DNA from 3 places in the Streptomyces sp. NPDC101776 genome. Region 1 is predicted to be linked to each of the others. Evidence: riboswitches for the same ligand, from Rfam matches in the RefSeq annotation. Region 1 holds a riboswitch; each other region holds the start of a gene.
The links. A riboswitch is a leader RNA that binds a small molecule or an ion and turns the genes downstream of it on or off. The one in region 1 is predicted to bind cyclic di-AMP.

Region 1 (9,561 bases):
CGAGACGACCATCCTGGGCTTCGACTTCCCCGCGAGCCGGTACGCAAGCGCGCTCGGCGCCTTCGAGGTCGGGCTCGCGCCCGTCGTCGCCGCGCTCTGGGTCCGGATGGGCCGCCGCCAGCCGCACGCCTCCAACAAGATCGCGATCGGCGTCGTACTCGGCGGCCTCTCCTTCCTCCTGATGGTCCTGCCGACCAGCGGGCACAGCGGCGACGCCTACCGCATGTCGGCCTGGTGGATCGTCGGCTCGTACTTCCTGCTCGGCCTCGGCGACATCCTCCTGGAGACCTCCGGCATGTCCGCCACCACCAAGCTCGCCCCGGCCGCCTTCTCCAGCCAGACGATGTCCCTCTGGGTCCCTCTGGTTCCTGTCCCTCGCGCTCGCGAACGGCATCCAGGCCCAGACGGTGAAGCTCTACGACGACGTCTCCAAGCCGGCCTACTTCGGCGTCAACGGCGCGATCGCGGTGGCCGCCGGCCTCGCGGTGATGGCCGCCGCGCCCTGGCTGCGCCGCACCATGCACCCGGTCCACTGAAGCCCACACAACCCCAGGGGGCACGCTCATGCGCATCCGTACGTCCTTCCCCCACGAGACGACCCATGAGGACCTCCGCATCCCCCTTGCGGACGGAACACGCCTCTACGCGCGCGTGTGGCGCCCGCTGACGGACGAGCCCGTGCCCGCGCTCCTCGAATACCTCCCGTACCGCCTGACCGACTGGACCGCGCCCCGGGACGCCCAGCGCCACCCCTGGTACGCGGGCCACGGCTACGCCTCCGTCCGCGTCGACGTGCGCGGCCACGGCAACAGCGAGGGCGCACCCGGCGACGAGTACGACGCCCAGGAACTCGCCGACGGCGTCGAGGTCGTCAACTGGCTTGCCGCGCAACCCTGGTGCACCGGCAAGGTGGGCATGTTCGGCATCTCCTGGGGCGGCTTCAACTCCCTCCAGATCGCGGCCCTCGCGCCGGAACCCCTGAAGGCGATCGTCACGGTCTGCTCGACCGACGACCGCTACGACAACGACGTCCACTACATGGGCGGTTCGGCCCTCGCGGTCGACCTGCACGCCTGGGCCGCCACGATGCTCGCCTTCGTCGCACGTCCGCCGGACCCCGAGTACGCGGGCCTGGTCTGGCGCGACCTGTGGCTCAAACGCCTCGAACAGATCGACCCGTTCATCCACACCTGGCTCGCCCACCAGATCCGCGACGACTACTGGAAGCACGGCAGCGTCTGCGAGGACTACGGCGCGATCCAGGCGGCCGTCCTCACGGTCGGCGGCTGGCACGACCCGTACCGCGACACGGTCCTACGGCTCGTCCACCACCTCCCGCCCGACCGGGTGCGCGGCCTGATCGGCCCGTGGTCCCACCAGTACCCGGACCGGGGCCTGCCGCCGGGCCCCGCGATCGGCTTCCTCCAGGAGACCCTCCGCTGGTGGGACCACTGGCTGAAGGCCAAGGACACGGGCGTCACCACCGACCCACTGCTGCGCGCCTACGTCAGCGACTCGCATCCCCCGGCCACGGTCTACGACACCCTGCCGGGCCGTTGGGTCGGCGAGCCCGCGTGGCCCTCGCCGAACGTGAAGACGACGACGTACGGCCTCCGGGGCGCACCCGTGATCGTCCGCTCCCCCATGCACACCGGTGTGGACGCGGGCCGTTTCTTCCCCTTCGGGAACGACGCCGACCTGCCGCCGGACCAGCGGGACGAGGACGCGCGCTCCGCGTGCTTCGAGTTCGAGGTGCCGGCCGAGACATGGGTGCTGGGGCGGCCGAGGGTACGGCTGCGGCTGACGAGTGAGGTGGAGCGCGGGCAGGTGATCGCCCGGCTGTGCGACGTAGCCCCGGACGGCGCCTCGACGCTGGTCACCCGGGGTGTGCTGAACCTGTCGGCGCGGCACGGACGGGACCGGGCGGTGCCGTGGACTCCGGGTGCCACGGAGGACGTGACCTTCGAGCTGAACGGCATCGGGCACGCGTTCCCGCCCGGGCATCGCATCCGGCTCGCGGTGTCGTCGGCGTACTGGCCGTGGATCTGGCCGCAGCCGGAGTCGGCGGCGGGGTTCACGCTGGACCCGGAGGGGAGCGCGCTGGAACTGCCTGTGCGGGAGCGGGAGTTGACGGCCGGGATTCGCTTCGAAGAACCCGAGGAGGCGGCGCCGCTCGGGGTCAACTACCCCGCCACGCTGGACGAGCCCCGCCCCGAGCGTCTGGTCGTACGGGATGTGGCGAAGGGCGAGTGGCGGCTGGAAGTCGACCCCCGGTACGGCGGCACGCGCGTGTATCCGGACGGCCTGGAGTTCACCGAGGACGCGCTGGAGACGTACACGATCGACGAGGACGACCCGTTGTCGGCGCGTACGCGGTCCGACTGGTCGATCCGGCTGCACCGGCCGGAGCTGGGATGGGACACGACCGTGCGGACGCGGTCCGAGATTACTTGCGACGAAACGGACTTTATTAGCTCCAATGAGGTCATCTGCACCGAGGGTGAAGAAGTGATCTTTCATCGCACATGGGAGAAAAGGATTCCGAGAACTGCCAGTTGAGGCCGAATGCCCGATTTGCCGTTCTTAATCCTCCCGTGAGTTGGGTCACGCGTTTCTGTGCGTGACCTGTGTTCCTGTGTGTTCGCGTTTCCCCTTGCGGCGATTGCCAGTTGACCCTTGGCTCGCGCAAAGGATCAAGTGCCCCATACGCCTCAGACCAAGGTCAATAGGGGTGAGGTGTGATTCCGCCACTTGTTCCGGACATGTGCTCTCGCATAGTTTCCCGGCCTGTCGGGTGGAACGCCGAATCCTGCCGCCGCCCGATATCCCAGTCACGAACATCTCGCACGGCAGGAGCGGGGGAACCAGGTAAGTCGCCGGACCGGTCATGTCGACCGGGACGGCTTGGGGTTAAGTCACGTCCGTGAGGGCGCGGCCGGGCACCTCCCAGCCCGAACCCGACAGCTCACCTCGCAGGCGACGGAGAGGAACCTCGTCATGCCTGCATCCGCTCAGTCCCGCCGCACCCGTCTCTTCCGCACGCTGGCCGTCGCCGGTACGGGTGCCGCGATCATCGCCCTGCCGATCGTCGGGGCGACCACCGCCTCGGCGGCCACGACCTCCACGACCACCGCCGCCGGGTACTCCAACACCCTTGACGGGTGGATTCGTGAGTCCCTCGCGATCATGGCGCAGAAGGGGATTCCGGGGACGTACAACGGGATCTACCGGAACGTGATCCGTGAGTCGTCCGGCAACCCGTACGCGATCAACAACTGGGACTCCAATGCGGCGGCCGGTACGCCGTCGAAGGGGTTGCTCCAGGTGATCGACCCGACGTTCAACGCGTATCACGTGGCCGGGACTTCGTTCGATTCGTATGACCCGGTCGCGAACATCACGGCTGCGTGCAACTACGCGGCGGCGGTGTACGGGTCCATCGACAACGTGTACGGCGCCTACTAGAAACCGGCGGCGAACAGCAGTCTTTCGAGGACGACGGCGATGCCGTCGTCCTCGTTCGACTTCGTCACCTCGTCGGCCACTGCCTTGAGTTCGGGGTGGGCGTTGGCCATGGCCACGCCATGGGCCGCCCAGTCGAACATCGGGATGTCGTTCGGCATGTCGCCGAAGGCGATGGTGTCCGAGGGGGTCAGGCCCAAGTGGCGGGCGGCGAGGGCGAGGCCTGTTGCCTTGGTGATGCCCAGTGGCTGGAGTTCGACGGTGCCGGGGCCCGACATGGTGACCGAGGCCAGGGAACCGACCACCGAGCGGGCCGTTGCCGCCAACTCGTCGTCCTCCAGGGCCGGGTGACGGAGCAACACCTTGCTGATCGGTTCGCACCACAAGTCGTCGCGCTTCCCCACCCGCACCGCGGGCAGCGTGGGGTGCGGCATCAAGTAGCCGGGCTCGATGAGCGTGAGGCCGTCCACTCCGTCCTGGTCGACCGCCGCGTACACCTGGCCCACCTCCGCCTCGATCTTGCCGAGCGCGGTCTCCGCCAACTCCCGGTCCAGGGTGACCGACCAGAGCAGACGGTCCGCGCCGGCGTCGTACAACTGCGCGCCCTGTCCGCACACCGCGAGCCCCCTGCTGCCGAGGTCTTCGAGGAGCGGTCGCACCCTCGGGGCGGGCCGGCCGGTGACGACGAGGTGCCGGGCGCCGGCCGCTGTCACCCTCGCGAGTGCGATGCGGGACCGGTCGGAGAGTGTGTCGTCGCCGCGCAGCAGCGTTCCGTCCAGGTCGGTGGCGATCAGTGCATATGCGAGGGGTGCGGCCATGATCAGAGAATACGGATGGAACGCCCCACCGACTCGACACGAACCGGACGGCTCCTGCCTTCACATGCGTCGACCCGTGTTCCGGTTGCTTTGACAGTTACGGCGGTTATGCCGACTCCCGGATCACCAGTTCGGTGGGCAGGATCACGCCGGCCGTGTCCTCGCCGGCGATCTGCGCGAGGAGCATTCGCACCATTTCCGCACTGATGCGGTCGTAAGGCTGGCGCATGGTCGTGAGGGCCGGAGTGATGGAGGTCGCCGCCGCCGAGTCGTCGAAGCCTCCGACAGCGATGTCATCCGGGACCGAACGGCCGGATTGTTGAAGGGTGTTGACCACTCCGAGGGCCATCAGGTCCGACGCCACGAATACCGCGTCTATGTCGGGGGCCTGCGTGAGGAGTCTGCGGGCCGCCTCCTCGCCTCCCGTGCGGCGGTAGTCGCCCTCCACGACGAGGGTCGGGTCGTGCGGGAGGCCCGCCTCCGCGAGGACGTCCCGGTAGCCGGCCAGGCGGTCCGGGCCGCCGGGGGCGTCCAGCGGGCCGGTGACCATGGCGATGCGGCGTCTGCCCCGGGAGATGAGGTGGCGGACCATCTCCTGGGCGCCGTCGCGGTCGGCGGCGGCCACATAGCTGTACTTGGACGCGGTGCCGAGCGGCTTGCCGCAGCCCACCAACGGGATCCCGGCGTCCCGGAGTTCGGCCGCCACCGGGTCGCCGCTGTGGTTGGAGACGAGGAGGACGCCGTCGACGTGGCCCGAGGTGATGTACCTCGTGAGGCGGCGGCGTTCGTCCCGTGAGGAGGCCAGCATCAGGAGCAGCGGGATGTCGTGGCGGGCCAGGTGTTCGGTGCAACCCCGCAGCAGGACATTGAAGTTGGGGTCCTCGAAGAACTTCTCCTGCGGCTCGGTGAGGAGGAACGCCACCGAGTCCGACCGCCCGGTGCTCAGGGAGCGGGCGTGCCGGTTGACGACGTAGCCCGTCTTCCTGATCGCCGTCTCCACGGCGGTACGGGCGGCCGGAGAGACGTAGTGACCGCCGTTCAGGAACCGGGAGACGGTCCCCCGGGAGACCCCTGCCTCCCGGGCGACGTCGTGGATGGTGGGCGGTTTACGGCGTCCGTTCGGACTGGTGGTCATGGTCCTCGTTCTGCCGGTTCAGTGCGGTGGGGGGAGGCACAGCTCAGTACTCACAGCTCACGCCTTGACCGATCCGCTCAGCAGGTCCAGGGACCAGAAGCGCTGGATCACCAGGAAGAGCGCGATCAGCGGCAGGATCGCGAGGAAGCAGCCCATGATGACCAGGGTGTAGAGCGCCGGTTGGGAGGCGCCCTGGGTCAGCAGGGTGTAAAGGCCCAGCGTGATCGGGAACTTGGTGTCGTCCGCGAGCATCACGTACGGCAGCAGGAAGTTGTTCCAGATGCCGACGAACTGGAACAGGAACACCGTGATGAGCCCCGGCATCATCATCGGCACCGCGATCCGCGAGAAGATCCGCCACTCGCTCGCACCGTCCATGCGGGCGGCCTCGAGGAGTTCGGTGGGGACGGCGGCCGCCGCGTAGATACGGACGAGGTAGACGCCGTAGGGAGAGAGGATCGACGGCAGGAGCATCGACCAGTACGAGTCGGCCAGGCCCGTCTTGGACAGGAGCAGGTACTGCGGGACCGTCAGGACGATGCTGGGCACGAGCACGCCCGCCAGCATCAGCTTGAAGACGAACTCCCGTCCCTTGAAGGCGAATCGGCCCAGTGCGTAGCCGCCGGCGGCCGAGACCGCGGCGGAGAGCAGGGCGCCGAAACCCGCGTAGAAGAGGGAGTTGGCCATCCACTGCCAGTAGATGCCGTCCCGGTAGGAGCTCAACTCCTTGAGGTTGGCGAGGAATCCGGTGCCCGGGGAGAACGTGAACGTGGAGAAGAGCTCGCTACGGCCCTTGGTCGCCGCGATGACGACCCAGATCACGGGGACCAGGCAGTACAGCGAGCCGAGGATCAGCACCAGGGTCGGCACCCACGCGGTGCGCTTCGGCTTGCTGAGGCCCTGGTTGGCGTCGGCGGTGAGGGTGAGGGGGGTCATGCCCGGTCCTCCCGGGTGTAGCGGTCGGAGACGCGGAGCAGCGTGAAGGAGACCACGAAGGTCGCCAGGGCCAGCACCACCGCGGTGGCGGAGGCGCCGTAGATGTCCGACCTGAGGAAGGCGGCGTCGTAGATGGCCATCAGCGGACTCCAGGAACCGGAGAGGCCGTTGGTCAGCGGCTTGAGCGCCATGGGCTCGGTGAAGACCTGGAGCGTGGCGATGACCGAGAAGAAGAACGTGAGCACGAGGGAGGGCAGCACGATCGGGATCTTGATCCGCAGGGCGATCTTCAGGTCGGACGCGCCGTCGATCTTCGCGGCCTCGTAGATCTCCTGCGGGATCGCGCGCAGCGCGGTGTAGATGACGATCATGTTGAAGCCGGTGCCGCCCCACACCGCGATGTTCGCGAAGGACAGGTAGAGGTTGCCGCCGTCGAACAGGTCGGGCTGCGGGAGGTCGAACTCGCGCAGGAGGTAGTAGAAGGGGCTGACCGCCGGCAGATAGAGGAAGCCCCACATCAGGGCGGCGATGATGCCGGGGACGGCGTACGGCAGGAAGATCGCGAGCCGGGCGAACTTGGCGCTGCGCGCCTGCGGGGTGTCCAGCATCAGCGCGAAGACCAGCGCCAGACCGAGCATCGTGGGGATGACGATCAGGCCGTAGCCGAAGGCGCGCAGGACGCTGTGGCCGAACTCGGAGTCGTGCAGGACGTCGGTGTAGTTGCCCAGGCCGTTCCAGACCTGCCGGCGGGCACCCTTGCCGAGGCCGATGCCCTTGACCTGGACCTTGTGGAGACTGAGCCACACCGCGTACCCGATCGGTACGACGGTGAAGGCGGCGAACAGGAGCACGGCCGGAAAGAGGAACCAGTACGGCGCGCTGCGGCCACGGCGGCGGATGCGGCGGGGGCGGACGGTGGTGGCGGTGCCGTCCGCCAAGGGCCCGGCCGTCGTGCGGTCGGAGCCCTTGAGCGGAGTGGCGGTCATGCCTCGGTCACCTTGAAGCCCTGCTTCTTCATGTCGGTGAAGGTCGACGACTGCATGGTGGCGAGCGCGGTGTCGAACTGGGCCGCCTTCTTCGCCTTGCTGGCCTTGCCGAACGCGTCGCTGAAGGTGTCGTAGGCGACCTGGACGTTCGGGCCCCAGGCGGAGGCGGCCGTGGTCGCGGCGATCTTCGCGGCCGTGTCGTAGAAGTCGGTCTGGTTCGGGAAGAACGCGGGCGGGGTGAGGACCGAGCCGGACTGTCCCTTGGTGGCCGCCGGGTAGATTCCGGCCTCCTTGACCAGGGCGGCGAGCGCCTCCGGGTCGGTGTTCAGCCAGTTCGCGAACTTGGTCGCGGCCTCGGTGTGCTTGGAGTCGGTGGAGACACCGGTGGAGGAGCCGCCCCAGCTGCCGGTGACGTCCTCGCCCGCGCTCCACTGCGGCAGCGGCGCCATCCGCCACTTGCCCTTGGTGTCGGGGGCCGAGCTGATCAGCACGCCGGGCGCCCACACGGCGGAGACCCAGGCGAGGTGGGTGCCCTTGTTCAGGGCGCTGCTCCAAGCCGGCGTGTACATCGGCTGGTTGTCGATCGCGCCCTCCTGGACGAGCCCGCCCCAGAAGTCGGTGACCTTCTTCGTCGCCGCGTCGTCGATGCCGACGGTCCACTTGCCGCCGTCGCCCACGGTCCACCACTTGGCACCGGCCTGCTGCGCCAACCCGGCGAACAATCCGGGGTCGTTGGCGGAGAACGTCGTCAAGTAGGCGTCCGGCACTGCCTTCTTGGCGGCGCGGGCGGTCTTGGCGAAGTCGTCCCAGGTGGTGGGGACGGTCAGGTCGTGCTTCTTGAACAGGTCCTCGCGGTAGAAGAACATCAGCGGCCCGGAGTCCTGCGGTATCGCGTACACGGCGTCGGTGCCGAGCGTCACCATGGCCCAAAGTCCCTCGGCGAACTGGGACTTGGTGGACTTCGCGTACTTCGAGATGTCCGCGAGCACGTCGTTCGACACCAGCGTCGGCAGCGACTGGTACTCGACCTGGATCAGGTCGGGGGCGTTGCCCGCCTTCTTCGCGGTGATCAGCTTGGAGACGATGTCCTTGCCGGCGGCCTGCTTGGAGACGGTGACCGTGATGTCCGGGTTCTTCTTGTTCCAGATCGCGGCGACCTTGTCCATGTTCGGCGCCCAGGACCAGTAGGTCAGCTTGACCGGCCCGCTGCTCTTGCCGGAGTCGTCGTCGTCGGAACCGCCGCAGGCGGCGAGGGTGCCCGTGAGGCCTACGGCTGCCGCCCCGGCAAGAATGCTGCGCCTGCTGAACTGGTGGCGGTGGATCGACATCTTCATCTCCCCTGACTGAGTGCGAGCCGGTCACGGCTCTGTGACCGTGCACAGTAGAGAATTGTTTCGGACCCTTGTCAATGGATGAAGCCTGGGGTTACCTACTTGTTGCTGATGGGCGTGAGCCGCGACCATCCATGTGCACGATCACAGAATCACCTGGTTTTTCGCCGCCCTCAGTCGCCTCAGTCGCCGATCCTCCGGGAGTGAACCCATGCCGTCCCCCGCCCCCCACGACCGTCTGCCGCTCGCCTTCGGAGGTGACTACAACCCCGAGCAGTGGCCGCAGGAGGTCTGGGAGGAGGACGTACGGCTGATGCGGGAGGCCGGGGTCACGGCGGTCTCCCTCGGCGTCTTCTCCTGGGCCCGGATGGAGCCGCGTCCCGGCGAGTACGACTGGGAGTGGCTGGACACGACGATCGGCCTGCTGCACGCGGCGGGCATCACCGTGAACCTCGGGACCCCAACTGTCGTACCGCCGGCGTGGTTCTACCGCGCGCATCCAGACGCCCTGCCGGTGACGCGCGAGGGCGTGCGCCTCGCCTTCGGCTCGCGGGGCGCGATCTGCCACTCCAACCCGGCCTATCGGTCGGCGGCGGCCACGATCACGACGGCGCTGGCCGAGCGCTACGGCGACCACCCGGCGGTGGTGTTGTGGCACGTCCACAACGAGTACGGCGCCCCGGTCCTCGCCTGCTACTGCGAGGTGTGCGCGGCGGCTTTCCGGGGGTGGCTGCGCTCGCGCCACGACACCCTCGACACCCTCAACAAGGCCTGGGGAACGGCGTTCTGGGGCCAGCAGTACGGCGACTGGGAGGAGATAACTCCGCCCCGCGCGACGCCGTCCGTATGCAATCCCACCCAGCAACTCGACTACCACCGCTTCGCCGACGCGC
Region 2 (9,561 bases), on a different contig from region 1:
CGACCTCTACGACGGGGTCAAGGACCGGCTCAAGGCGGCCCTCGACCTGCACGCCCGCTACCAGCTCGGCGAGCCCGCGCCCGCCTGGCTGTGCGGCGGCAAGGTCGACCGGAACATGGGGCCCGACCTGGAGGTCGCCCTCAACCACCTGGAGGGCCGGCTCGGCGAGAAGGTGCCCGCCGCGCACAAGCTCGCCGAGCAGAGCAGGCCGGCCGGCAGCGACGACCTCTTCGTCTCCTGGGAGACCCTCACGCACGCCGGGAACACCGCCGACTGAAACCCGTGTGACTTCGGACCCCGCGGATGGCGTATAGTTGCAATCACAACGGCGCGGGGTGGAGCAGCTCGGTAGCTCGCTGGGCTCATAACCCAGAGGTCGCAGGTTCAAATCCTGTCCCCGCTACTAAGGCCAAGGGCCGGAATCCAGAAATGGATTCCGGCCCTTGGTGTTTCTGCCCGCTGTCCTCCCTGGTGTTTCTCCCGCCCCGATTGGCCCGCCCCGCTCGCCGCCCTCCCGCCACCGGGAAAAACTGGACGCGTGGAGGAGGGTCCGTACGTGCGAGCCGGTGGGCGCCTCCTCGGCGATCCCGTGCCCGACCCGGGCCTCGGTCCCGTCCTCGACGAGGGACGCCGGATCCCGAACCCCCGCACCCTCGCCTTCGTCCGCCGCCTGCCCCCGCTGCTGCTGGTCGTCGGCGCCTGCTACGACTACTTCACCCCGCAGAACTTCACGGCGGCCCCGTTCTTCACCGCCGCCCCGCTCGTCGCCGCCCCGCTCTACTCGCGGCGCGGCACCGTGCTCACCGGCCTGGCCGCCTTCCTCGTCGGTCTCGTGGTCCACCTCAGGCTCGGCATCGTCTTCCACATGGACGCGGTCACCGAGGCGGCCACTGTGGCGACGGTCGCCGTCCTCGCGGTCCTGATCAACCTCCTGGTCCGCCGCAGCAGCGAACAGCTCGCCTCCGCGCGCGAGATCGCCGAGGCCGCCCAGCGGGCCGTACTGCCCGAACCGGCCGAGCGGATCGGCGGGTTCGCGATCGCGGCACGATACGAGGCGGCGCAGGAGGGCGCGTTCATCGGCGGCGACCTGTACGCGGTGCAGGACACCCCGCACGGCGTGCGGCTGGTCGTCGGCGACGTGCGCGGCAAGGGCATGGGCGCGGTCGCCGCCGTGGCCGTGGTGATCGGTGCGTTCCGGGAGGCCGCCGAGCAGGAGGCCACCCTGGAGGCGGTCGCCGAGCGGCTGGAGCGGGCGCTGACGCGCGAGGGCACCCGGCGGGACGGGCTCGACGCGTTCGAGGGGTTCACCACGGCCGTCCTCGCCGAACTCCCGCACGGCGACGGCGTCGTACGGATCGTCGACCGCGGGCACCCGCCGCCGCTGCTCCTGCACGAGGACGGCACCGTGGGCACGTTGCTCGTCAAGGAGCCCGCACTGCCCCTGGGAATGGGCGAGTTGGGGGTCTGGCCGGACCGCGCCGAGGAGTTCGCGTTCCCGGGCGGGGCCACGCTGCTGGTGTACACCGACGGGCTGTCCGAGGCGCGCGACGCCCGCGGTGTCTTCTACGACCCCGGCGAGCGGCTGGCCGGCCGGACCTTCCGCAGCCCCGAGGCGCTGCTCGACATCCTCGCCAAGGAGGTGCGCCGCTACTCCGGGGGCTGGATGACGGACGACATGGCGATGATCGCCGTACGCCATCCATGACCGTTGTCACGGGTGGTGATCGGCCGACCGCCCTCCGCATAACAACTGACATCCCGTCAATACCTGTGGGAATTCTGAGACTTGGCCAACTCGCCCGTTTTTCGCCGGTGGTGGGCCGTTCGTCCAGCAAGGAAAGGTTAATGATCAAGCGGAACGGCTTGGAAAGGGATGCCTGTGTCTATTAACGTTCGATAACGCAGCGCGGTCGTCCCAGCCGTCACAAGAGACAGCTCCGCGCGCACGCGCCGAATCCCGCAAGGGAACCGGGGAACCATCCCTTGGGGTGAATCGCTCGTCGACAGCCGTGGCAACACGGCAGGTTGACGCGCGTAGGAGACCTTCCTGCTCCGAACCCGTCAGCTAACCCGGTAGGCGAGAAGGAAGGAAAGGAGCACGCCCACGTGGCGTCCAACCAGGCTGCCCCTGAAGCCCCTGTCGTCTACGGCGGTTACCGCCCCGACGAGGGCCCCTGGGAGGAGTGGAATCCCAGCGCGGAGTCCGTCCTTCCCAACCGCGGCAAGCACCGTGTCGCCAAGCAGCGTGGTGGCGGAGGATTCGCCCGCAGCTCCACCGTCCTGGGCGTCGGTGTCATAGCCGCCGTCAGCGCCGGCGGTATGGCCAGCGCCAACACCGGCAAGCCGCCGGTCTCCATCTCCATTCCGGACCTGCCCTCCGTGGGCCATCTGCTGGACGACTCCTCCAGCACCCCCAAGGGCTCCGCGACCGCGCTCAGCAGCGTCGGCGTGACCACCACCGAGGCCGCCAAGGGCGCCCCGGACGCGGGTGAGCTGCTGCGCAACCGGATCATGGAGCAGGCCGAGCTCCAGCAGCTCCAGGTCGACGGCAAGTCGAAGGCCGCCGCCGAGGCCGCCGTCGCCAAGCAGGTCGACGCGGCTGCCGCCAAGGCCGAGAAGGACGCCGCGAAGAAGGCCGCCGACGCGAAGAAGGCCGCGGAGGCCGCCGCCAAGAAGAAGGCCGAGGCCGTGAAGCTCGCCGCGCTGGCGAAGCAGTACACGCTTCCGGTCGTCTCGTACACGATCACCGGCACCTTCGGCCAGGCCGGCTCGATGTGGTCCTCCGGCTACCACACCGGACTCGACTTCGCCGCGCCCACCGGCACGCTGATCAAGGCCATCCACAGCGGCACGGTCACCGAGGCGGGCTGGGCCGGTTCCTACGGCTACCGCACGATCCTCACCCTCGACGACGGCACCGAGCTGTGGTTCTGCCACCAGTCCTCGATCAACGTCAGCGTCGGGCAGAAGGTCGCCACCGGCGACGTCATCGGCCGCGTGGGCGCCACCGGCAACGTGACCGGGCCGCACCTCCACCTGGAGGTCCACATCAACGGCGCGGCCACCGCGAGCGACCCGGCGCCCTGGCTGCGCAGCAAGGGCCTCAACCCCTGACCCGGCTGTTGGAATATCCGGTTCCGGCCCGGCTGTTGTCGTAGAGCATGACTTCTCTTCGCAAGCTGGGCCGTTCCGATCTGGAGATCTTCCCGCTGAACCTCGGCGGCAACGTCTTCGGCTGGACCGCCGACGAGGCGACCTCCTTCGCCGTGCTGGACGCCTACACCGCCGCGGGCGGCAACTTCGTCGACACCGCCGACTCGTACACGGCGTGGGTCGAGGGCAACAAGGGCGGTGAGTCCGAGACCGTCATCGGCAAGTGGGTCAAGGCCCGCGGCAACCGCTCCGACGTCGTCATCGCCACCAAGGTCAGCCAGCACCCCGAGTACCCGGGCCTGTCCGCCGTCAACATCAAGGCCGCGGCCGACGCCTCGCTGAGCCGCCTGGGCACCGACTACATCGACCTCTACTACCCGCACTTCGACCAGGTCGAGGTGCCGGTCGAGGAGATCGTCGGCGCGCTCGACGAGCTGGTGAAGGCGGGCAAGGTGCGGCACATCGCCGCCTCCAACATCTCCCCGGAGCGCCTTCAGGCGTCCCTCGACTTCTCCGACCGCGAGGGCTTGGCGCGCTATGTCGCGATCCAGCCCCACTACAACCTGGTCTCCCGCGACACCTACGAGGGCGAGCTGCGGGACGTCGCCGAACGCGGCGGCCTCTCCGCCCTGCCGTACTTCTCGCTGGCGGCCGGCTTCCTCACCGGCAAGTACCGCCCCGGTACGACCGTGGACAGCCCGCGGGCGGGTCGCGCGGCGCAGTACCTCGAATCGGAGCGCGGCCGGCGGGTGTTGAGCGCCCTGGACGAGGTCGCCCAGGCCCACGAGGCGCCCGTGGCGACGGTCGCCCTCGCCTGGCTCGCCGCCCAGCCCACGGTCGCGGCCCCGATCGCCTCCGCCCGCACGGTCGACCAGCTCCCCGCGCTGCTGGGCGTGGCCGAACTGGAGCTGACGGACGCGGAGATCGCGAAGCTGACGGACGCCTCTGCCTGAGACCTGAGGGCCGTCAGGACCGGTACGGGTTGTACAGGGAAGTCCCGTACGACCCGTACACCGGCGGCCACGGCGGCACCACCACCGGCACCGGAGGCGCCGTCCGCCGCGCCGCGTAGTCCAGCGCCGGCCGCGCCACCTCCCGGCGCAGCCACAGCTCGTGCAGCAACTCCCTTTCCCGTACGACGAATTCGGCGCCGGTGCGGCCTCGCGCGGCCCGGTGCCGCAGGACCGCCAGGGTGGTCGCGTACGCCTCGTACTGGGCCACCGAGCGGCCCGCCGGGCGGCCGAGGCGGTGGCGGGCGTACTCGCGGGCCAGCCGCCGTGCCTTCATCGAGCCGAGCACGAACGGTTCGGCCGGGGTCAGCCAGCCCGCGTAGACATAGACGGGCAACTCCTCGCGTACGGTGCGCAGTTCGCGCTGCCGGGTCCAGACCGCCAGCCAGGTCAGCAGACCGAACGAGGGGACCATGAAGACGCCGTAGACCTCGAAGAAGCCGTACTGGCCGAAGGTCGAGGAGCCGTTCCACATCGCGTGCATGCCCATCGCGAGGAGCAGGCCGGTCAGGGGGACCAGGACGCGCCGGACGTGGTGGCGGTCCGGGGAGAGCGCGGCGATGCCGAAGCCGATGCCGGTGAGGACGGTGAACAGGGGGTGCGCGAAGGGGGACATGACGATGCGCACGAAGAAGGTCGCCGCGGTGACGGAGGCGAAGCCGCGGTCGCCGGTGAGCTGGTCGGTGCCGAAGGCGGTGCCGAGGTAGAGGATGTTCTCGGTGAACGCGAAGCCGGTGGCGGTGACCCCGGCTATCACCACTCCGTCGACGATCCCGGTGAAGTCCCGTCTGCGGAAGAGAAAGACGAGCAGCACGGCTGCCGCCTTCGCCGATTCCTCGACGATCGGGGCTATGACGGTCGCGCCGAGAGTGTCCGCGCTGGTCGGGTCGGCGGTCGTGGTCGCTATCCATCGGGTCGCGAAACTGTTGGCGACGATCGCGATCAGCGCGGCGGCGCAGGCGCCCCACGCGAAGGAGAAGAGCAGGTTGCGCCAGGGGCCGGGGTCGACGCGGTCCAGCCAGCGGAACGCGGCGACGAGCAGCGGCACGGGCAGTACGGCGAGCCCGAGGCCCACCAAGAAGCCTTCCGTGCCGGTCTGTTGGCGCACGAGCGCGAGGATGACCAGACCGGAGAGCGTGAGCAGGGTGATCAGCGCGCCGTGCCGGACCCAGTTCCGCCGCCACCAGCGCTCGCGCCGCCCGTGCCCGGGCACACCACCGGCGAGGTGGCCGGGGTGCGGGGGGTACGGCGAAAACGTGGCCACGGCATCGACCCTAACGAGGTAAGGGCACGGCCCGCGATGGAGCCTGGCGTCAGCGCTGGTCGTCGTGGGGTACGCGACGGAACAGCAGATCGTTCACGACATGTCCCTTGTCCAGTCCCTGGCCCTCGAAACGGGTCAGCGGCCGGAAGTCCGGACGGGGCGCAAAACCGCCGTCGGGTTGGCTGTTCTCGAAGTCCGGGTGCGCGCCGAGGACTTCGAGCATCTGCTCCGCGTACGGCTCCCAGTCGGTCGCGCAGTGCACGGTGGCCCCCGGCTTGAGCCGGGTCGCGGTGAGGGAGAGGAACTCCTCCTGGATCAGCCGCCGCTTGTGGTGCCGCTTCTTGGGCCAGGGGTCCGGGAAGTAGACGCGCAGCCCGTCGAGCGCGTCCGGGGTGAGCATCTCGCGGAGCAGGATGATGGCGTCCCCGTTGGCGACGCGGATGTTGGACAGGCCGTGGTGTTCGGCGAGGCCGAGGAGGTTGCCCTGGCCCGGGGTGTGCACGTCGGCGGCGAGGATGTTCGTCGCGGGGGCGGCCGCCGCCATCTGCGCGGTGGCCTCGCCCATGCCGAAGCCGATCTCCAGCACGACGGGGTTGTCGTTCCCGAACAGCTCGGTGAGGTCGAGGGTGCGTTGACCGTCGATGTCGAGTCCCCACGTGGGCCACAGGCGTTCCAGGGCGTCGGCCTGGCCTGCCGTGACGCGGCTCCTGCGGGGCTGGAAGCTGCGGATTCGGCGTTCGAAGTGGGAGCCGGCGGGGTCGGGGCGGGGCCCGTCGGGGAAACGGGGTTCGCCCTTGGGTCGGGTTCGCTGTGCGGGCTCGGTGGGGGCGGCGGGGGTGTTGGGGGAGTCAGACACAATGCGGTGATTTTACGGGGCGTGCGCCTGGTCGTCCGCGTGGCTTGTGTTGTCTTGCGGGTGCAGGTGCGTTGGGGCTGGTCGCGCCCGCGCGGCGGAGCCGCAAATGTCACAGCCCCGCGCCCCTAGGGGGTTGCGGTGCCCGGAGTTTTGAGTGGGAGGCGTTTCTCCTCGCCAAGTACAGCCAGTGCCCGTCTGGCCACCTCTCTGCCGATCGGGAGGGAGGCTGTTGCCGCTGGGCTCGGGGCGTTGAGGACGTGGACCGTCCGTGGGCCCTCCTTGATCAGGAAGTCGTCGACCAGGGTGCCGTCCCGGAGGACCGCCTGGGCGCGTACACCGGCTGCCGACGGCGTGAGGTCGTCCGGTGTCACCGCCGGGAGCAGTCGCTGTACGGCTGTCGTAAAGGCGCTCTTGGACACCGACCGGCGCAGCTCCCCCGCTCCGTACCGCCAGTGCTGCCGGGCCATGTGCCACACCCCGGGCCAGGCTGCCGTCGTCGCGAGCTCTCGGGGGCTTACGACGCCCCAGTCGTAGCCCTCGCGGGCCAGGGCGGGTACGGCGTTGGGGCCGAGGTGGACGCTGCCGTCGATGCCGCGGGTGAGGTGGACGCCGAGGAACGGGAAGGCCGGGTCGGGCACCGGATAGACCAGGCCCCGGACCAGTTCGGGTCGCGTCAGGGTGTAGTACTCGCCGCGGAACGGCACGATCCGCATCTCCGGGTCGTCGCCGGTGAGGCGGGCCACCTGGTCGCAGTGCAGGCCGGCGCAGTTGACCAGCACGCGGGCGCGGACGATGTCACCGCCGGTCGCGGTCACCGTGCGGACGGCGACCCCGCGCTCCGGGCGCCGGTCGATGTGGGCGACGCGCGCGCCGTAGCGGATCTCCGAGCCGGAGGCCTCGGCCAGGTGGCGGGCGACCTCGGTGTAGTCGCAGATGCCGGTCGTCGCGACCTGTATGGCCGCGAGGCCGCGCACCTCCGGCTCGTACTCGGCGATCTGCCCGCCGCTCAGCTCCCGCACGGGGATGTTGTTCTCCCGGCCGCGCTGCACGAGCGCGTGCAGGCGCGGCAGTTCGGCCCGCTCCGTGGCGACGATCAGCTTGCCCGTGACGGCATGCGGAACCCCGTACTCCGCACAGAACTTGACCATCTCGGCCGCCCCGCGCACCGCGTACCGCGCCTTGAGCGACCCGGGTTTGTAGTAGATCCCGCTGTGGATCACCCCGCTGTTGCGCCCTGTCTGGTGACGGGCCGGGCCCGCCTCCTTCTCCAGCACGGTGACCCTGGTGCCGGGCGCGGCCCGGCTGATCGCATAGGCGGTCGACAGCCCGACAATCCCGCCCCCGACCACAAGCACGTCACAGTCGTACCCCACCACGTGCACCACCTCCCGCCTCCGATAGTGCACTGCACCACTGACAGTGCCTTCAAACCCCGGGAAGGGCAGCCCCCTAAGGGGGGCGGGGCTGTGTCGACATGCGGCTCCGCCGCGTGGGCGCGACCAGTCACGACGAACCGGTACTCGCAAGTCGACACAAGCCAGGCAAATCCCTAGGCGGGCGCCATCAACAACGGCCGAGCCCTCTCCCGCAGCTCAACCACCCGCGGCTCATCCCCGTACGGCTCCAGCCGGTGCAGAAGATCCTTCACGTACTCGGTGGTCCGGGCAGAAGAGATCCGCCCGGCAACCTCCACCGCCCGCACCCCCTGCTCACACGCCGCATCAAGATTCCCCGACTCCAACTCGGCGACAGCCGAAACAACGAGCCGGAGACCATGCGAGCGCACGAACTCCTCCGTCGGCTTCGACAACGCCTGCTCGGTGAACCGCCGCACCTGACGGGGCGCCTTCAGATCCCGGTAGCACTCGGCGGCGTCGGCGGCGAACCGGTCGTAGCCGTAGAAGCCGAGCCACGACGGATCGTTGTCGCCCTCGCGGGACCGCTCCAGCCACCCCTCCGCAGCCTTGAGCGCCGCGCCCGCCGCCTGCGCGTCCCCCGCCTTCGCGTGGGACCGCGCCTCGACGAGCCGGAAGAAACTCATCGTGCGGGCCGTGGCGAGGCCTCTGTTGCGCTCCAGGGCGGCCTGCGCGAGGTCGACGCCCTCGTCGCCGAAGCCCCGGTAGGTCGCCTGCAACGACATCGACGCCAGGACATAGCCGCCCAGGGGCACGTCCGCCGCCGCGCGGGCAAGGCGCAGCGCCTGGATGTAGTACCGCTGCGCCGCCTCCTGTTGCCCGGTGTCGAAGGCCATCCACCCGGCCAGGCGTGTGAGTTCGGCACTCGCGCCGAACAGCGCCCTGCCGACCTCGTCGGAGTACGAGCCGAGCAGCAGCGGTGCCGCCTCCACCCGCAGACACTCCGGCACCATCGACGAACGCCAGTCACCGCCGCCGTACTTGGAGTCCCAGCGCCTGGCGTCCTCCGCGGCCTCCCGCAGTTTCTGCACATCGCTGTGGCCGACTTTGAGCGGCGTCCCGGAGCTCTCCGCGGAGTTGGCCTCGCGCGCCACCGAACTGTCGGCCGGGGTTATGAGCCACCGTGAGGCGGGCGTTGCGTATGCGCTGACTGCGAACGACCCGGCGAGCGACTGCCAGATGCCCCCGGAGCCGGCCCGGCGGCCGGCGAGGTCGAGTCGGTACAACTCCGTTGCGGAACGCACGGCTTGGCCGACGTCCCGCGGAAAGGCGAGGCCCACTTCCGGTGCGGGATCCGCGTCCGCCAGGCCGATCTCGTGGAGCGGCACAGGGCGGCCGAGCTTCTGGCCGATGGCGGCCGCGATGAGGTGCGGGGCGGCGCCCTGGGGCACCATCCCCTTCGACACCCAGCGCGCCACCGACGTCTTGTCGTAGCGAAGTGTCAACCCGCGTTGAGCGCCAAGATCGTTGACGCGACGCGCGAGTCCTGCGTTGCTGATTCCCGCGAGGGCGAGAACGGTGCCGAGTTTTTCGTTCGGCCCGCGTTGCTCCCTGGACATGCGCCACCCCTCGACACAGACGGCTGCCGTGCTGGCATAACCACCCGGCATTCGTAAACCCAGCGTAGTTCGCCGCATCCCAAGCGTTAAGGGGCATTGTTCCGGATGGCGGGATTGTGGTCCGTACGCGAGTGCGGGGTTTGCACGCAGGGTTGCGACGAGCCCCCGCCGTGTGGCCGTGCGCCTGTGCGTGCGCTCTTCTCCGGCCATCGGGGGAGCGGTTCCATGGATCGTGCGTGGGTCGGCCCGCTGTACTGGATCCAGTGGGCTGGGGGACACCGCCGCCTACATCCCCGCGGGCGGC
Region 3 (9,561 bases), on a different contig from region 1:
TCCGCGGGGCCCGTTCACCGTCGTCGCCGTGCATCTCTCGTTCGTGCCGGGCTGGAACATCGGCCAACTCCGCACCGTGCGCCGCTGGATCGCCGATCTGCCCCAACCCCGGGTGCTGATGGGCGACTTCAACCTCTTCGGCGCCCTTCCCCGGCTCACCCTGAACGCCACCGCGCCGCGCGGCTGGCGGAGTTCGGCCCGAGGGGCGACTTTCCCGTCGCACCGGCCGCTCGTCCAGCTCGACCACATCATGACGTCGGGGCTCGGCGAGGGTGCCGTGGGGACGGTGGGCGCGCCGCGGACGGAGATCTCCGATCACCGGCCGCTGGTGGTGGAACTGTCGCTCTGACTCAGTTCCACAGGGGGTAGGTCACGGTGTGCTGGAACTTGTCCGGTCGCGCGCCGGTGTACGTCAGGGTGATCTCGCCGTACTGCCGCACCTGCGGATGCCGCTTCCAGGTCTGCGTGGAGTCGAGCCGGACGGTCACCGGGAACGAGTGGAACTTGCCCACCGCGCAATAGGGTTTGCAGTCGTTCACCACGTTGACGCCCGTGGCCGTCGCGGAGTTGGCGTTCCACTCCGTCCAACGCAGCGATGTGAGGCGGCTGTTGCCGTCGCCGCACGCGAGCATGAAGTCGGTGGGGCGCACCTCGGGATGCCACAGACAGTCGACCAGCACGGGGTCCTGGAGCTGCCGGTGGGCGGTCGTCGGCGCGGTGGCCGGGGCCGCCGACGAAGTCGCGACGGCCGGCCCGAGCAGGGCGGCGGCACAGAGCGTGACGACGCCCACCATGGTGTGTTTGTACATGTCCGCTCCCGGCCGCCTGTTCGTCCTCGTCGCCCCGCACCCGCACCGGCGGTGGCCCGCCTGCCGGGGCGCGGTCGTCGTGTCTCTCCCGACGCTACGACCGTGCCCCAGGATGCACCACTCGTACGGGTCGACGACGCGGTTGGCCGGGAGTGTCCCGAGGTGTGCGGTCGGGGCCGGGAAATGCCCGGCCCCGACCGGATCAGGCGGGCCGTACGGCGCCCCTGATGGCGGCGGCACCCGCGTAGAAGATCGACTCCTCGCGTATCGGCGTGCCCGGGCTCGGCGCGTGGATCATCAGGCCGTTGCCGGTGTAGAGGCCGACGTGGTCGATGCTGTCGTAGAAGAAGATCAGATCGCCGGCGCGGATGTCCGTGAGCGGGACGAGCGTGCCCGCACCGGACTGTTCCTGGGCGGTGCGGGGGAGGAGGACTCCCGCGGCCTTCCAGGCGGCCTGGGTGAGGCTGGAGCAGTCGTAGGCGTCCGGTCCCGCGGCGCCCCACAGGCACGGCTTGCCGATCTGCGTACGGGCGAAGGCGAGCGCGGTGGCGGTCTTGCTGGTGCCGGCGTCCGGTGCGGCCGTGGTGGTCATCGGGCTCATGGCCGGGGCCGTGGGGAGGATGATCTCCGGTGCCATGGCCGGAACGACGGGCGGCGCGAGCTGGGGGGCGACGGCCGGGGCCGCTGCGAAGGAGACCTCGGGGGCCGGTGCGGGCGGCTGCCACTCCTGTTGCGGCGGGCGCCAGTCCGGTTCCGGCGTGGTATACCAGGCGGTCTGGCCGGCGGGCTGCTGGGGCACCATCGGAATCTGTCCGGTGGACCAGGTCTGCTGCTCGGTGACGGCGGGGAACTGGCCCGTGGACCAGGCCGGTTGCTCGGTCACCGCGGGGAACTGCCCGGTCGGCCAAGCCGGTTGCTCGGCCGCCACCGGGAACTGACCGGTGGACCAGGCTGGTTGCTCGGCCGCCACCGGGAACTGACCGGTGGACCAAGCCGGTTGCTCGGCCACCACGGGTATCTGCCCGGTCGACCACATCTGCTGCTCGGTCGCCATGGGGACCTGTCCGGTGGACCAGGTGGCCTCCGGGGTGGGCCAGGCCGTCTCCGGGGGCGGCCAAGTGGCGCCCGCCGGGGCGGAGTCGGTGCGCGGTGCGGCGATGTAGGGGAGCAGGTCCAGACTCGCGGTGAGCGGGTCGAAGACCGGCGCCGGGGCGGCCACGGGGGCGAACTGCTGTGGCGCCACGACGGGCGTGGGCGGCACCTCGATGGCCGGCACGGGCGGCAGGTCGAGAACGGTCGCCTGAGGCATCTGAGGCATCTGGACCTGAGCCAGCTGCGGCTGCTGCGGTGCCTGCGGTACGGCGGGAGGCAGCGCGGCGATCGGCCCTGCCGTCAACTCCGCCACAGGGGACGTGAGTTGCGGCGCGGCGAGCTCCGGTGCGGCTGTGGTCCCCGCGGTCAGTTCGGCCACGGCGCGGCCGGGCTGCGCTTCGAGTGCGCGGCCGGCGCCCTCGGCCTCGGGGCGTCGCTCGGACCGCTCGGGCCGGGACGCCGCCGGGCGGGCGGGAGTCCTGCCGGGCGGCAGGATCGCCGGTACGGTCGGGCCCACCTGAGCGCGGGCGCGGTCGAACAACTGCCGGGTGACGGCATCGATCGCGGGGTCGGAGGGACGCGGCGCACTGGGGCGGGACTCGACGCGCTTGCGCGGTTTCCCGGACATCGCACGCGTGGCGTTGTAGTTCCCGGTGGCCGTCTCGGCCCTGTCGTAAAGGGAGTTGATCCGCCGCTGGACTTCGTCACGGCTGGGTCGGTCTTCCACGGTGGGGCCACTGCCTCCGGTGCGCGTACCTCGTTCTGCCGGCATGGCAGACGTGCTCCTTCCGTATCGCGCCTACCGAGTTAGCTGTCGGGTTCGGGCGGCGATCACGGAAGGTTTGCCCTACGGCCCTTGTCCGGAAGGACAGTTGGGCCGATTCACCCCAAGTCGGTTGGGTCCCCGGCTCCGGTTGCCGCAAGCGACACACCGGACTCGGCGCAAGCCGCGCGGCCCGGCGCTGATCGCCGGAGTAGGTCGTACGGCCTGAGCGCCAACTTAGCCAACGTGTGTGCCTCGTGTGAAGGTTGAAGCGCGATATGTCCGATACGTTTTTGTGACCTTTACCTCCCTCAGGCACTTCACCTGGTGCGTCGAGGGTTCATGGGCCCGCCGGGTCGGATGATCCATATGAGGTCGCTATGAATTTTCGGGACGGTTGAACACATCGCGGTCCGGTTCCGTATTAGGTCGGGGGATTTCCATGCCGGGACGATCCGGGCCGACCGATACGTGTAGGAGCAACTTCCTTGGCACGCAACACGCGCAGACGCCCCACGGGCGCACGACGCGCGACGATGGCAGCAGTCGCCCTGATGCTGGGCGGCGGAGGACTGGTGGCGGCGAACGTCTACGCGTCGGCGTCCGAAGGCGGTTGGGGCGATGACTCGGTCCAGCAGGGCACTCCGGACGCGGCGTCGGACGGCGCGACGATCGACTGCCCGGACGTGGGCACCCAGTTGACGACGGTCCCCGACGAGGCCAAGACCGAGGTCGACAACCAACTCGCGCTTCTGGACCAGCAGATAACCGAGGCCTACCAGAAACTGAAGGACTCGACGGAGTCCATACGCCAGGACGCCTCCTTCGCCGACAACGCGATCATGAATCCGTTGAAGGAGAAGCGGGCCGCGACCCTCGGGCGGATCGGCGACGCCATCGCACGGGTCGGCGACCGCCCGGAGGGACTCGACGCGCTCGCCGGCTGCACGCTGATCGCCCCCACGAACGGTGACCAGAACGGCAGCGGCGACGACCAGGGCAGTGACGACCAGGGCGGCCAGGACCAAGGCGGCCAGGATCAGCAGGGCGACGGCCAGGGCCAGCAGCAGGGGAACCAGCAGTCCACCAACGGGCCCGTCGCCTCGGACTACGCGGACATCACCTCCGTACAGCCCAACGTGAACGCTCCGCAGGAACAGGCCAATGCCTCCCGCGGCACGTTCGTCACCGCCTGCGGGGTGAACGAGAACGGCCTGTTCAACTCCGACAACGTGATCGTCGCCCCCGGCGTCACCAACGGCGCCCACCACTTCCACGACTACATCGGCAACCAGTCCAACAACGCCTTCGCCAGCGACCAGGACTTGGCGAACGCCGACACGAGCTGTGAGAACCCGGGCGACAAGTCCACCTACTACTGGCCCGTGTTGCGCCTGCAGAACGGCAAGCAGGAGCAGGACGCCGACAAGCCCGGCGGTGGCACCGAGGGCAACTCCGGTCAGATCGTGACCGCGAAGGCGGCCACGCTGACCTTCGTCGGCAACCCGCAGAGCAAGGTCGTCGCGATGCCGCGCCTGCTACGCATCATCACCGGCGACGCCAAGGCCTTCGTGAACGGCCCCGCCAACGCCAACGCCTCCTGGAGCTGCACCGGGTTCGAGGATCGCCAGCTCAAGGACAAGTACCCGCTGTGCCCGGCGGGCAGTGACGTGGTGCGCACCTTCAAGTTCCAGAGCTGCTGGGACGGCCGCAACATCGACAGCGCCAACCACCGCACCCACGTGGCCTTCGAGGCCGCCGACGGCACCTGCCCGGCAGGCTTCGAGGCCATCCCGCAACTGGTGCAGCGGATCGTCTACGACGTCGACGCGCCGAGCCTCCAGGACGGCGGGAAGACGACCCCGCTGTTCGCGGTGGACTCCTTCCCCGAGCAGCAGCACAAGCCCGTCACGGACCACGGCGACTTCATCAACGTCTTCGACGAGGGCCTGATGAAGGACATGGTCAACTGCATCAACAACGGCGAGAAGTGCGGCGCCGGCACGGACAACGACCCGGGTTCGGGTGACGGTTCGGGCAACGGCGGCGGTTCGGGTGGCGGTTCTGGCGGCGGCCAGGGTGCGGGTGGCGGCTCGGGTGAGCCGACGGCGTCCCCGACGGCGACCGACACCGCTACGGCGGCGCCCACCGACACCGCGTCCGACGAGCCCGGCGGGAACGCCGGCAACGGCGGCGACGAGGGGAATGGCGGCAACGGAGGGAACGGCGGCAACGGGGGCAACTCCGGTGACCAGCCCTCCGCGGATCCCGCGACGAGCGCGCCGGACACCGGGGCCGACGACCCCGAGCCCACCGACACCCAGACCACCGACCCCGGTGATCTGACGACCGCCGTGTCGGTCCCCAAGGCCGACACGAAGACCGAAGGGTCCAAGTCGTCGGAGACGCAGGGGAGTTCGAACGACAACGCGGGCGGCCAGGTCGGCACCCCCGCGGCGACGCCGCCCGACTCGTCCTCGGGCGGGGAGAGTTACGCGGCCGTAGGCCCGAACCAGCCGCAGGCTCAGGGCGGACTGGCGGAGACCGGCGCGAATCTGTGGCCCGCCGTGGCCGGCGCGCTGCTGCTCGTCGCCGGGTTCGTGGTGCTGTACCGAGGCAAGCGCAGTACTCGCTGACACGCCGCACGTCGGTGACAACGACGGCCCGGCCGCCCGCAGTTGGGGGCGGCCGGGCCGTCGTGCGTTCGACGCGCCGGGTCAGACCGCCGGTGCGGGATACGTCGGGTACTCGACCCCGGAGACGTGCTGGACGACCCGGACGACCTGGCAGGAGTAGCCGAACTCGTTGTCGTACCAGAGGTAGAGGATCGCGTTGTCGCCGTCGACCTTGGTGGCGCCCGCGTCGATGATCGAGGCGTGCCGTGAGCCCATGAAGTCGCTCGACACGGCGTCGGGAGCGGTGGTGAAGTCGATCTGCCGTTTCAGCGGGGACGTCAGCGAGACCTCGCGGAGGTGGTCGAGGACCTCGGCGCGGGTGGTCTCGCGGCCGAGCCGCAGGCTGAGGATGGCGATCGACACGTCCGGCACCGGGACGCGGATCGAGCTGCCGGTGATCGGCGCCTTGAGGTCGGGCAGGGCCTTGGCGACGGCGGAGGCGGCACCGGTCTCGGTGATCACCATGTTCAGCGGCGCGGAACGGCCGCGGCGGTCGGCCTTGTGGTAATTGTCCAGCAGGTTCTGGTCGTTGGTGAACGAGTGGACGGTCTCCACATGGCCGCGCAGCACACCGTACTCGTCGGCCATCGCCTTCAGCGGCGGCACGATCGCGTTGGTGGTGCAGGACGCGCAGGACAGGATCTGCTCGTCCGGCTTGATGGTGTCGTGGTTGACGCCGTGCACGATGTTGGGGACGTCGCCCTTGCCGGGCGCGGTCAGTACGACCTTGTCGATCCCGGGCCGCAGATGCTGCGAAAGGCCTTCCCGGTCACGCCACTTGCCCGTGTTGTCGATGAGGATGGCGTCCTTGATGCCGTACGCCGTGTAGTCGACCTCGGAGGGGTCGCCCGCGTGGATCACCTTGATCTCGTTGCCGTTGGCGACGATCGTGTTGCTCGTCTCGTCGACGGTGATCGTGCCCTGGAAGGGGCCGTGGATCGAGTCGCGGCGCAGCAGCGAGGCGCGCTTCACGAGATCCTCGACGGCCCGCCCGCCGCCCTTGCGCACGACGACGGCGCGCAGCCGCAGACCGTTGCCCGAGCCGGCCTTCTCGATGAGCAGGCGGGCGACCAGGCGGCCGATGCGGCCGAAGCCGTAGAGGACGACGTCGCGTCCCTCGCGGCATTCGATCTTGTTCGCGCCCGTGGCGCCGGCGACCGCCTCGGCGGTGAACTCCTCGACGGACAGGCCGCGTTCGTCGCTCCGGTGGGTCGCGGCGAGCATGCCGATGTCGATCTGGGAGGGGCCCAGGTCGAGCGTGGTGAGCGTCCGCAGGTAGGGGAGGGTCTCGGTGACGGAGAGTTCCTCGCCGTCGATCTGGCGGGCGAACCGGTGGGTCTTGAGGATGCTGACCACCGACTTGTTGACCAGTGAGCGGCTGTGCAGCAGGACCGTGACGTCCCGCTCGCGGTGCAGCTTCCCGATCATCGGGATCATCGACTCCGCGATCTCCTCGCGGGTCTTCCAGTTGGTGAACGAGTCCTCGTTGACAGGCACAGGTTTCTCTTTCGAGCTAGACGGCGCTCATATGCTAACCCGCTGTTCATCTGCTCGTTCAGCAGGGGTGCCGCCCGGCCCGCGGCCCGCCTGCGGGAACGCCGGGAGGGCCCTGCCGACGCGCGTCGGCAGGGCCCTCCCGGGCTGTACTGGTGTCGCTCCTACAGGTCCTTACACGTCCTGGACCGCGCCGCTGCCCAGCAGCGCCGACGCGTTCTCGAACGGCGTGAGCTCGTGCACGGGCGCCGCCTCGGGCAGGCCGTGGCAGGTGAAGCCGAGCCGGGTCATGGCCCGGACGACCTCGCCGCTGTTGAAGTCACGGGGGTCCTGCCGGGTGATGACCTGCCCCACCTGCTTGACGGGGTAGCGGCGCCGCCCGATGGTCACGGACTCACCCGTGATCAGCTCGGGCTTGATGCCCTTCATCGTCTCCAGGACTCCCATCTTGGTGAGGTCGAAGGGATACCGGGCGATGACACAGCGCATGTTGCCTCACAGAGAGAAGGAGGATCGGGGGCCGAACGGGCGCCCGAAGGCGCCGAGTTGGTCCTCAGGCCGCAGGACCGAAGGACGACCGTCGCTGCCCCCGGCTGCTGCTACCGCTGCCACTGCCGCCGCGTCGCGCCGCACCACCGGCGGACGACCGGCCGCCCTCGCCGGCCGGACGGCCACGACGGCCCCGGGACGACGAGGAGGACGGGCTGCGTCGGGTGCGCTCACGCTCCACGACCGGGGCCTGGATGACGACCGGGACGCCGGACGGGGCCTGGGCGCCCGTGATCCGGGTCAGCTCCTCCTCGCCCGACCGCACCGAGGTGACCTCGGCGGTGACACCGGCCGCGGTCATCAGCCGGGTGAAGTCACGGCGCTGGTCGGGGGTGACCAGGGTCACGACACTGCCGGACTCGCCCGCACGGGCCGTACGGCCGCCGCGGTGCAGATAGTCCTTGGGGTCGGTGGGCGGGTCGACGTTGACGACCAGGTCGAGGTTGTCGACGTGGATGCCGCGCGCCGCGACGTTGGTCGCCACCAGCGCCGTCACATGCCCGTCCTTGAACTGGGCGAGCGTGCGGGTGCGCTGCGGCTGGGACTTGCCGCCGTGCAGACCGGCCGCGCGGACGCCGCTGTTGAGCAGGTGCTTCACCAGCCGGTCCACCGCGTGCTTGGTGTCCAGGAACATGATGACCCGGCCGTCGCGCGCCGCGATCTCGGTGGTCGCCCGCTGCTTGTCCGTGCCGTGCACGTGCAGGACGTGGTGCTCCATCGTCGTGACCGCGCCCGCGGAGGGGTCGACGGAGTGGACGACGGGGTCGGTCAGGTAGCGGCGGACCAGCAGGTCCACGTTGCGGTCCAGGGTGGCCGAGAACAGCATCCGCTGGCCGCCCGTCTGCACCTGGTCGAGCAGCGCGGTGACCTGGGGCATGAACCCCATGTCGGCCATCTGGTCGGCCTCGTCGAGGACGGTGATGGACACGCTGTCCAGCCGGCAGTCGCCGCGCTCGATGAGGTCCTTGAGCCGTCCAGGCGTCGCGACCACGACCTCCGCACCGCCACGCAGCGCCCCGGCCTGGCGGCCGATCGACATACCGCCGACGACGGTGGTCATCCGCACGCTGACGGCACGGGCGTAGGGGGTGAGCGCGTCGGTGACCTGCTGGGCCAGCTCGCGGGTGGGGACGAGGACGAGGGCGAGCGGCTGACGCGGCTCGGCGCGACGGCCCGCCGTACGGGCCAGCATCGCGAGGCCGAAGGCGAGGGTCTTGCCGGAGCCGGTGCGGCCGCGGCCGAGCACGTCACGGCCGGCGAGGGAGTTGGGGAGCGTCGTCGCCTGGATCGGGAACGGGACGGTGACGCCCTCGTGGCCGAGCGCGGCCAACAGCTTTGCCGGCATGTCGAGTTCGGCGAACGACTCCACGGCGGGAAGGCCGGGGGTCACCGTCTTCGGCAGCGCGAACTCGCCCTGCAGCGCGGCCGGTCGGCCACCGCCGCCCTTGGAGCGGCGCGGAGCGCTGGAGCGGTTGCCGGACGGGGCCGCCGAGCGGTAGCCGCCGCTCTTCGCGGATTCCGGATTTCCATTACGCTTTCGCGAGAAACGGTCATTCGTACGTGCGCGGTTCAAAATGTGGAACCTTCCTTGATATGGCACGTATCAAGGAATTCCCGCGGTGAATGAACGGCGCAGAGAATCGCAAGAACGAGCCGGTGGCTTCGGCGGAATATCGCCGGAAGCATGGAAAATGCAGCGAGCTGGGGCCCGCACCCCAAGGTGCGGGCCCCAGCTGCGAAGTAAACGTCGTCGTTACGCAGGAACGATGTTCTCGGCCGTCGGGCCCTTCTGGCCCTGCGCGATGTCGAAGGTCACCTTCTGACCCTCCTGCAGCTCGCGGAAGCCCTGGGCGGCGATGTTCGAGTAGTGGGCGAAGACGTCAGCGCCGCCACCGTCCTGCTCGATGAAGCCGAAACCCTTTTCCGCGTTGAACCACTTCACGGTGCCACTGGCCATTTTGTTCTCCTTCGGGGCGGTCAGCGGAGCCCGCAGTGTGCGGACTCCGTGTCGCCGTGATGATCACCCCGCCGGAAAGAAACCGGACACACAAAAAAATGCTCCACCGCCCCCTGGGGGTCGGTGTGGGCATCTGAAGGGTTTGGCAACCACAACTGCAACTGAGATCAATAGTAGCACGGCGCGATCGGCCGTGTGCGGACGTTAATTTCATTTCTCATG

Region 2: another riboswitch for cyclic di-AMP. It lies ahead of ACIRRY_RS15205 (M23 family metallopeptidase); the one in region 1 lies ahead of ACIRRY_RS25690 (transglycosylase SLT domain-containing protein).
Region 3: another riboswitch for cyclic di-AMP. It lies ahead of ACIRRY_RS24480 (NlpC/P60 family protein); the one in region 1 lies ahead of ACIRRY_RS25690 (transglycosylase SLT domain-containing protein).

What each region holds. Positions count from the first base shown of each region.
Region 1 is NZ_JBIWMV010000008.1:227,606-237,166, forward strand. It holds partial or broken gene ACIRRY_RS25680 (peptide MFS transporter) at 1-536, shown strand, start outside; gene ACIRRY_RS25685 (CocE/NonD family hydrolase) at 565-2,559, shown strand; cyclic di-AMP (ydaO/yuaA leader) riboswitch at 2,791-2,992, shown strand; gene ACIRRY_RS25690 (transglycosylase SLT domain-containing protein) at 2,998-3,465, shown strand; gene ACIRRY_RS25695 (HAD family hydrolase) at 3,462-4,280, opposite strand; gene ACIRRY_RS25700 (LacI family DNA-binding transcriptional regulator) at 4,387-5,415, opposite strand; gene ACIRRY_RS25705 (carbohydrate ABC transporter permease) at 5,473-6,351, opposite strand; gene ACIRRY_RS25710 (carbohydrate ABC transporter permease) at 6,348-7,337, opposite strand; gene ACIRRY_RS25715 (ABC transporter substrate-binding protein) at 7,334-8,671, opposite strand; gene ACIRRY_RS25720 (beta-galactosidase) at 8,880-9,561, shown strand, end outside.
Region 2 is NZ_JBIWMV010000004.1:15,203-24,763, reverse strand. It holds gene ACIRRY_RS15220 (alginate lyase family protein) at 1-277, shown strand, start outside; tRNA gene ACIRRY_RS15215 (tRNA-Met) at 330-403, shown strand; gene ACIRRY_RS15210 (PP2C family protein-serine/threonine phosphatase) at 557-1,705, shown strand; cyclic di-AMP (ydaO/yuaA leader) riboswitch at 1,939-2,095, shown strand; gene ACIRRY_RS15205 (M23 family metallopeptidase) at 2,107-3,114, shown strand; gene ACIRRY_RS15200 (aldo/keto reductase) at 3,162-4,106, shown strand; gene ACIRRY_RS15195 (PrsW family intramembrane metalloprotease) at 4,120-5,427, opposite strand; gene trmB (tRNA (guanosine(46)-N7)-methyltransferase TrmB) at 5,477-6,283, opposite strand; gene lhgO (L-2-hydroxyglutarate oxidase) at 6,409-7,689, opposite strand; gene ACIRRY_RS15180 (hypothetical protein) at 7,833-9,257, opposite strand.
Region 3 is NZ_JBIWMV010000007.1:388,729-398,289, forward strand. It holds gene ACIRRY_RS24470 (endonuclease/exonuclease/phosphatase family protein) at 1-349, shown strand, start outside; gene ACIRRY_RS24475 (hypothetical protein) at 351-809, opposite strand; gene ACIRRY_RS24480 (NlpC/P60 family protein) at 1,012-2,673, opposite strand; cyclic di-AMP (ydaO/yuaA leader) riboswitch at 2,682-2,854, opposite strand; gene ACIRRY_RS24485 (DUF1996 domain-containing protein) at 3,201-5,300, shown strand; gene ACIRRY_RS24490 (glyceraldehyde-3-phosphate dehydrogenase) at 5,382-6,836, opposite strand; gene ACIRRY_RS24495 (SCO5918 family protein) at 7,008-7,322, opposite strand; gene ACIRRY_RS24500 (DEAD/DEAH box helicase) at 7,387-8,955, opposite strand; gene ACIRRY_RS24505 (cold-shock protein) at 9,136-9,339, opposite strand.